2 regions of the Exiguobacterium sp. s149 genome follow, and region 2 is predicted to be linked to the other one. Evidence: predicted binding sites of a transcription regulator. Region 2 holds the regulator's gene; the other holds the start of a gene.
What was found. Region 2 encodes Rex, which represses fermentation and respiration genes when NADH is low (regulators of the CRP and FNR family bind a similar motif). Its sites were predicted from a motif close to TTGTGAAATATTTCACAA; they were not measured.

Region 1 (3,421 bases), on a different contig from region 2:
CTTGATACAACATTAGTAAGATGGGAGTGAAAGAAATGCGCGTTAAAATCACACTAGCTTGCACAGAAACAGGCGATCGCACGTACATCACGAAGAAAAACAAACGTAACAACCCAGAGCGCCTCGAATTGCGCAAATACAACCCACGTCTCCGTCGTCACACGCTTTACCGCGAAGTGAAATAATGAGACTGGCCGTCACTCATGTGGCGGCCTTTTTTTTGAACAAGGGGGAATTGAAGTGATTGAAAAGAAACAACTTCGGCAAGACGTACATCGTCAAATCCGTGAACTCGACGACCGGTCGGACCGGGACCGCGTCATCATACATACATTGACCGAACTGAAGGCGTGGCAAGAGGCGGACACGGTGGCTGTCACGCTCGCCCTCGATTTAGAGATTGATACGTTGCCGCTCATCCGCTTAGCATGGAAGGCAGGAAAATCAGTGTTTGTGCCGAAAGTTACGAAACAGGGACTCACGTTCCATGAGATTCATTCGCTAGAAGACCTCGAGCCGGGCGTCATGAATATATTGGAGCCGACGACTGAAGCGACGATGCGCTCGATTGACGTATGTATCGTCCCCGGCCGCGTGTTTGACCGGTCCGGCTATCGAATCGGATGGGGAGGCGGCTATTATGATCGCTACCTCGCCACGTACAATGGGACGACCATCGCGTTGGCCTATGACGTTCAACTGCTCGATGAGATCCCGATTGAGCCACACGACATTCCTGTCGAATTCATCGTGACGGAAAGGGAAACGATTTTATGTTCGCCATCTTCGTTGTAACTTGTTTGGTGGCCTTTGCCGGCTATCGATTGCGCTCGTTGACCCGCTCCGGTGCCGTCTTAACGGTCGTGACTGGGACGGTCATCGGCTACAGTTTCGGTTGGTTCGGGCTCTATTTACTCGGTGTCTTCTTCTCGACATCGTCGCTCGCCTCGAAATATCGTGCCCGGGACAAGGCGCCTGTCGATGAGATTGTTGAGAAATCGGGTCCCCGTGATTTCGTGCAGGTGCTCGCCAATGGGGGTGTCGGCATGGTGACGGCGCTTGGAATGATTCTTGCGCCAAACGACGCCTGGTTATTCGCCTATGTCGCCTCGATTGCCGCGGCGACGAGTGATACGTGGGGATCTGAGTTCGGCGTCCTCGCCAAGCAGAAACCGCGCTCGATTCGGACGTTCCGTGAAGTCGAACCGGGAACGAGTGGTGGGGTGTCCGTGTTCGGTACGGTCATGTCGATTGTCGGGGCAACGGTCATCATCCTCGCCTTGCTTCCATTTATCGAGATCGATGTGACGTTCGCGCTCGTCTTGATCGCCCTTGGATTGAGCGGCAGCGTCGTCGACACATTGTTAGGGGCCACGGTGCAACGGAAATACCGATGCCGTGTGTGCGGCAAGTTGACCGAGAAGAAAATGCATCATCGTGAGCCGGCGGCTTATGTGTCGGGCTGGCGTTTTCTCGGCAATGACGCCGTCAACTTTTTGTCGATCGCCGCGGCCGCGACGATTAGTTTCCTCTTGTTACGATGAGGGTAGTACAGAAAATGTAGATGTTTCAAACGAATGTGAATTTCGTCACAATATCGCCAAAGTGAAAACGGTTTCCTTAGTAGTGAGTGTTTGTGAATGATGTTACAATCTTTATGTAACAGACATAACAAAAACATGAAACAGATTGTTCGAAGGGTGGAGAATCAATATGGAAACATTAAATCATGCAAAAGTAACACGCGTCGCGCTCGTCGGTGCCGGAGCGGTCGGTGCCAGCTTTGCGTACCAATTGACGACAGCAAGTCTTTGTGAGGAACTCGTCATTATCGACATCAACAAATCGAAGGCGGAAGGCGAAGCGATGGACTTGAACCACGGCGTCTCGTTCGCTTCTTCACCGATGCGCGTCTGGGCAGGGGACTATACGGACTGTGGTGCAGCAGATATCGTCGTCATCACTGCCGGTGCACCACAAAAACCGGGTGAAACTCGCCTCGACCTCGTCGAGAAGAACGCCAAAATCATGAAATCGATGATTGGGGACATCATGGCATCTGGATTCGACGGCATCATCATCATCGCCTCGAACCCGGTCGACATCATGACACATTTGGCTTGGAAATACTCAGGTTTACCGAAGCACCGCGTGTTCGGATCAGGAACGGTACTCGATACGTCACGTCTCCGGTACATGCTCGGTGACTATTTCAACGTCGATCCACGCAACTGCCACGCCTACATCATGGGTGAGCACGGAGACACGGAATTCGCGGCCTGGAGCAACGCCCGCATCTACGGGAAGTCGGTCGAGCAGTTGCTTGAAGAGAACGACGAGTATACATGGGAAGACCTCGAAGACATCTACGTCAACGTTCGGGACGCGGCGTACCACATCATCGAGCGCAAAGGCGCGACGTACTACGCCATCGGCCTCGGTTTGCTCCGTCTCGTCAAGGCCGTGCTCCGTAACGAGAACACGTTGTTGACGGTCGGCGCACATTTAGATGGTGAATACGGCTTGAACGATATCCATATCGGTGTACCGGCCATCATCAACCGCCAAGGAGTCCGTCAAGTCGTGGAAATCGAGTTGTCAGACGAAGAAAAACAAAAGATGCATCATTCGGCAGAAGTGTTATTGAAAACGATGCAGCCTGTCTTATAAAAACGATTACTCGTTCTGTCATGACCGTAGTTGGCTCCCGCCACTACGGTTTTTTTTTGGCTGACGGAAGAGCGGGGCAGATTGGGGCGATGCTCGATTTTGTCGTCCCGCCTAAATTCCTTTAGAATGAAAGTATGGAAGGAGGTGAGCCAACATGACAGAACCAGCTTGTTTTTGGGAAGATGTATATCGTGCCGTCGAAGCAGGAGGACGCATCGAGGGCGTCTTAGAGCCGTCGCGGGCACTTTTATTGTTTGACACGAAAGCGGGGGATGTCTATCACCTCTACATACGGACAGATAAGGCGTGGGCGAACCATGTCGCCTTGGACGTCGAGGCGGTCATGAACTCGTTTCGCTTGGCCCGAATCGGCCGCGAGAAGCTCCATGTCCACATTTATGGGGACCCGCTCGTCGATGAAGAGCGTCTGTCGTCGCTCACGTTCCCGATTGCGGCAAAAGTGAAGCTCGAGATGCGGCCGTGCGCCGAAACGGAAACGTCATATCGCCCGCGTGCAGTCGCTCTCGACCAACAACGAAAAAATGAACTGAAGCAACGGTTCGCCTTTGGGAAGCCTCAGTTCGTCTATGCGATCATGTTTGTGACGTTCCTCGTCATGTGGTTCGCCGAATCAATCGGCTCGACGCTCGATCCGAACACGCTCATCCGCTTCGGTGCGAAAGTGAATCCTCTCATCGACGAAGGAGAATGGTGGCGTCTGATCACACCGATGTTTCTTCATATCGGTTGG
Region 2 (3,421 bases):
GGTCGTGCGTCTTGCTTTAAACCAGTGGTAAGTGACGACGCCGATATAGGTGAGGAGGCCGATTACATACAGACTAATGCCAATAAAAATCCACCCCAGAGCGTCCCAACCACGGACGCAGACGAGTCCGATGATACACGATACGTATCCCGCGAGGAGCAACATCAACGAGAAGACGAGTCTCCGCTTGAATCGCGATTTCAAAAAGTTCAGTCCGGCAATCAGCAACATTGTCGTCAACACGCCGATGATGATGAGTTCATCCCCGTAGTACTCCCAAGCCATCGCTTCTCCCCCTGACTGATGTTTAAGTAGTTTTATCGTATCACGTGGGTCCAATGTTTATCTTGTTGTTAAAAACATTTATTCCCAATCACAAAAAAAGCATCGTCCCGTTAAAGAACGATGCTTACTTCTCATTCATTTGTTTCATCAAATCGACTTGCTCTTTCACCATCGCCTCTTTCTCACGACGGAGCACGCCCCGGTACGTGATGCGTGAGATCGACAAGCTAATCTCGTACAAGAAGAAGAGCGGCAGCGACACCATGAGGTGCGACGTCAAATCCGGCGGCGTGATGAATGCCGCGATGACGAACAAGGCGAAGTACGCATACTTCCGAATCGATGACAGGAAGTACGGTGTCACGACACCGATGCGCGTCAAGAACATCGTCACGACCGGCAACTGGAATAACAGTCCGAATGGAATGGTCAGTTGCAGCAAGAACGTGAAGTAGTTCGACGCCCCGATGATTTGCGTCAGACCGAGGTCTTGCCCGAGGTCCGTCGAGATATCGAGGACGAGCGGGAACAACCAATAGTAGGCGAACGCAAGACCGATCAGGAACAAGATGAAGATGATCGGGATATAAGCGAGCGTCGCTTTCCGCTCGTTCGGATGCAGACCAGGTGCGACGAACGCCCACAGTTGATACAGTAGAAACGGACCGGATGCGACGAGACCGATGACGAGCGCCAAGTTCAAGTAAATCATGAGCGGGTCCGCGACCCCAAAGGCGTTCAGCTCAAGCCCTCGTTCGACGAGGTCCGCCTGCAGATAGGCGAGCACGTATTTGACACTCGGCAAAGCGATTAGAAAGAAGGCAAAGACGACAAATGCCGACAGCATCAGTCGTCTCCGCAGCTCTGTCAAGTGGTCGGACAGCGCCCGCTCTTGATCAGGTTGATGATTCATGATTACTGCTCTTTCTTCTCAAGTTCTTTCTTATCTTTCTCGTCATGTTCGTTCATCATGCCGTTTGTGGCATTTTTGAACTCACGGAGCGTTTGTCCGGCGGCGCGTCCGAATTCAGGCAATTTCTTCGGCCCGAAGATGATAAGCGCGACGATGGCGATAATGAAGATACTCGCTCCCCCAGGAATACCGACGACGAGCAACGATGATAGTAATTCCATTATTGATGGACCCCCTCAGCAGATGGATAGTGTTGCATAAAGTAAATGAGCGACTGGAGTTCGATCGACAAGTCGATGTGGTGGACGCGGACCGTATCCGGCACAGTAAGTCTGGCCGGTGTGAAGTTCAAGATGCCGCGAATACCGAAGCGGACCAAGTCGTCCGCGACCGGTTGCGCATAGGCAGACGGCACCGTGAGAATGGCGACGTCAATCTTGTTCTGTTTCATGATCTGTTCCATCTCATCAACGTGATGAATCGGGACACCGGACATCGTCGTGCCGACTTTTGTCTCGTCTGCGTCGAACCCGACGACGATATGTGTGTTATTGTTTTTAAGGAAGTTATAGTTGACGAAAGCTGTCCCAAGATGACCAACCCCGACCAAGGCGACGTTCGTAATCTCGTCCTGATTCAGTGTCTTACGGAAAAAGTCTAACAGATACTGTACGTTATAGCCATATCCCTTTTTCCCGAGCGCACCGAAGTACGAAAAATCGCGACGGATTGTGGCCGAATCGACCTTGACCGCCTCGCTCAGTTCAGCAGAAGAGACACGCTGTTTTCCTGATGAATGTAGGCTTTGGATAAACCGATAGTATAGTGGCAACCGTTTGGCTGTCGCTTGCGGAATCTTTGGTTCGTTTTGACTCAACGGAAAGAGCCTCCTTTTTACGACGCGTTTCAAACGAATCTAATTTCATACACCTTGATTGTAAACGAATTCACATGACCACTCAATGAATATACCTGAAATGGGGAAGAAATAAAGTATACTAAATAGAGAGAAAGGGGTTTTTTCACTTGATCCTACTGCAAGTCAATAACTTATCGAAATCATTCGGCGTCGAACCGATTTTAGAGAACGTCAAACTCGAAATTCAAGAAGGCGAACGCGTCGCGCTCGTCGGCCGTAACGGTGCCGGCAAGTCGACACTGCTCAAAGTCATCGCCGGGGAATACAACTACGACTCGGGCGACATCATGAAGCCGAAAGACGTCACCATCGGCTACCTGGCCCAAGACTCAGGACTCGAATCCAACGAGACGATTTGGAATGAGATGCTTACTGTCTTCACCGATTTAATCGAACAAGAAAAGACGCTGCGCCGCATGGAGCAAGACATGGGTTCCGAGCGCATCTTGAACGACCCGGCCGCCTATGAGCGCCTCTTGTCGTCTTACGATGAAGAACAGCATACGTTCAAAGACCGTGGCGGCTATCAATATGAGGCGACGATCCGCTCTGTCCTTCACGGGATGCGGTTCTATCCGGACGACTTCGAACGCCGCATCGATACGCTCTCCGGCGGACAGCGGACACGTCTCGCTCTCGCCAAGATGCTGCTCCAAAGTCCAGACCTGCTCATCTTGGATGAGCCGACGAACCACTTGGACATCGAGACACTCGGCTGGCTTGAGAAGTATTTGAGCGGCTATAAAGGCGCCGTCCTCATCGTCTCCCACGACCGCTACTTCCTCGACCGCGTCGTCTCGGTCGTCTATGAGTTGTCGCGCCACCGGAGCCGTCGCTTCGTCGGCAACTACACGAAGTACCTTGAACAGAAGGCTGCCATTTACGAGCAAGAGAAGAAACAGTTCGAGTCGCAACAAGAAGAGATTGCCAAGATGCAGGACTTCATCCAGCGTAACATCGCCCGGGCGACGACGACGAAGCGGGCACAGAGTGTCCGTAAACGGCTCGAGAAAGTCGACCGGATGGAAGCGCCGGACGGTGATGAGCGCAGCGCCGTCCTCTCGTTCTCAATCAAACGTCAAAGCGGGAACGACGTATTGAGCGGCAGCGACCTCGCCATCGGCTATGAAGAACCGATCGCCCAAAATCTCCGCTTCCAATTGCAGCGCGGCGAATCGGTCGCCCTCGTCGGCCCGAACGGAGTCGGCAAATCAACGCTCCTGAAAGTGTTGACGAAACAACAGCCGCCCCTTACCGGTGACATCCGCTACGGCACCGGCGTCGAAATCGGCTACTACGACCAG

Region 1: a site for Rex is predicted at 1,578-1,595, ahead of KNP81_RS00150 (L-lactate dehydrogenase). Genes of this name have one in related genera too.

The regions. Positions count from the first base shown of each region.
Region 1 is NZ_JACSLZ010000001.1:20,771-24,191, reverse strand. It holds gene rpmG (50S ribosomal protein L33) at 21-185, shown strand; gene KNP81_RS00160 (5-formyltetrahydrofolate cyclo-ligase) at 241-795, shown strand; gene KNP81_RS00155 (DUF92 domain-containing protein) at 774-1,544, shown strand; gene KNP81_RS00150 (L-lactate dehydrogenase) at 1,714-2,670, shown strand; gene KNP81_RS00145 (rhomboid family intramembrane serine protease) at 2,825-3,421, shown strand, end outside.
Region 2 is NZ_JACSLZ010000009.1:8,818-12,238, reverse strand. It holds gene KNP81_RS11825 (hypothetical protein) at 1-285, opposite strand, end outside; gene tatC (twin-arginine translocase subunit TatC) at 410-1,198, opposite strand; gene KNP81_RS11815 (twin-arginine translocase TatA/TatE family subunit) at 1,201-1,419, opposite strand; gene KNP81_RS11810 (redox-sensing transcriptional repressor Rex) at 1,419-2,075, opposite strand; gene KNP81_RS11805 (ABC-F family ATP-binding cassette domain-containing protein) at 2,225-3,421, shown strand, end outside.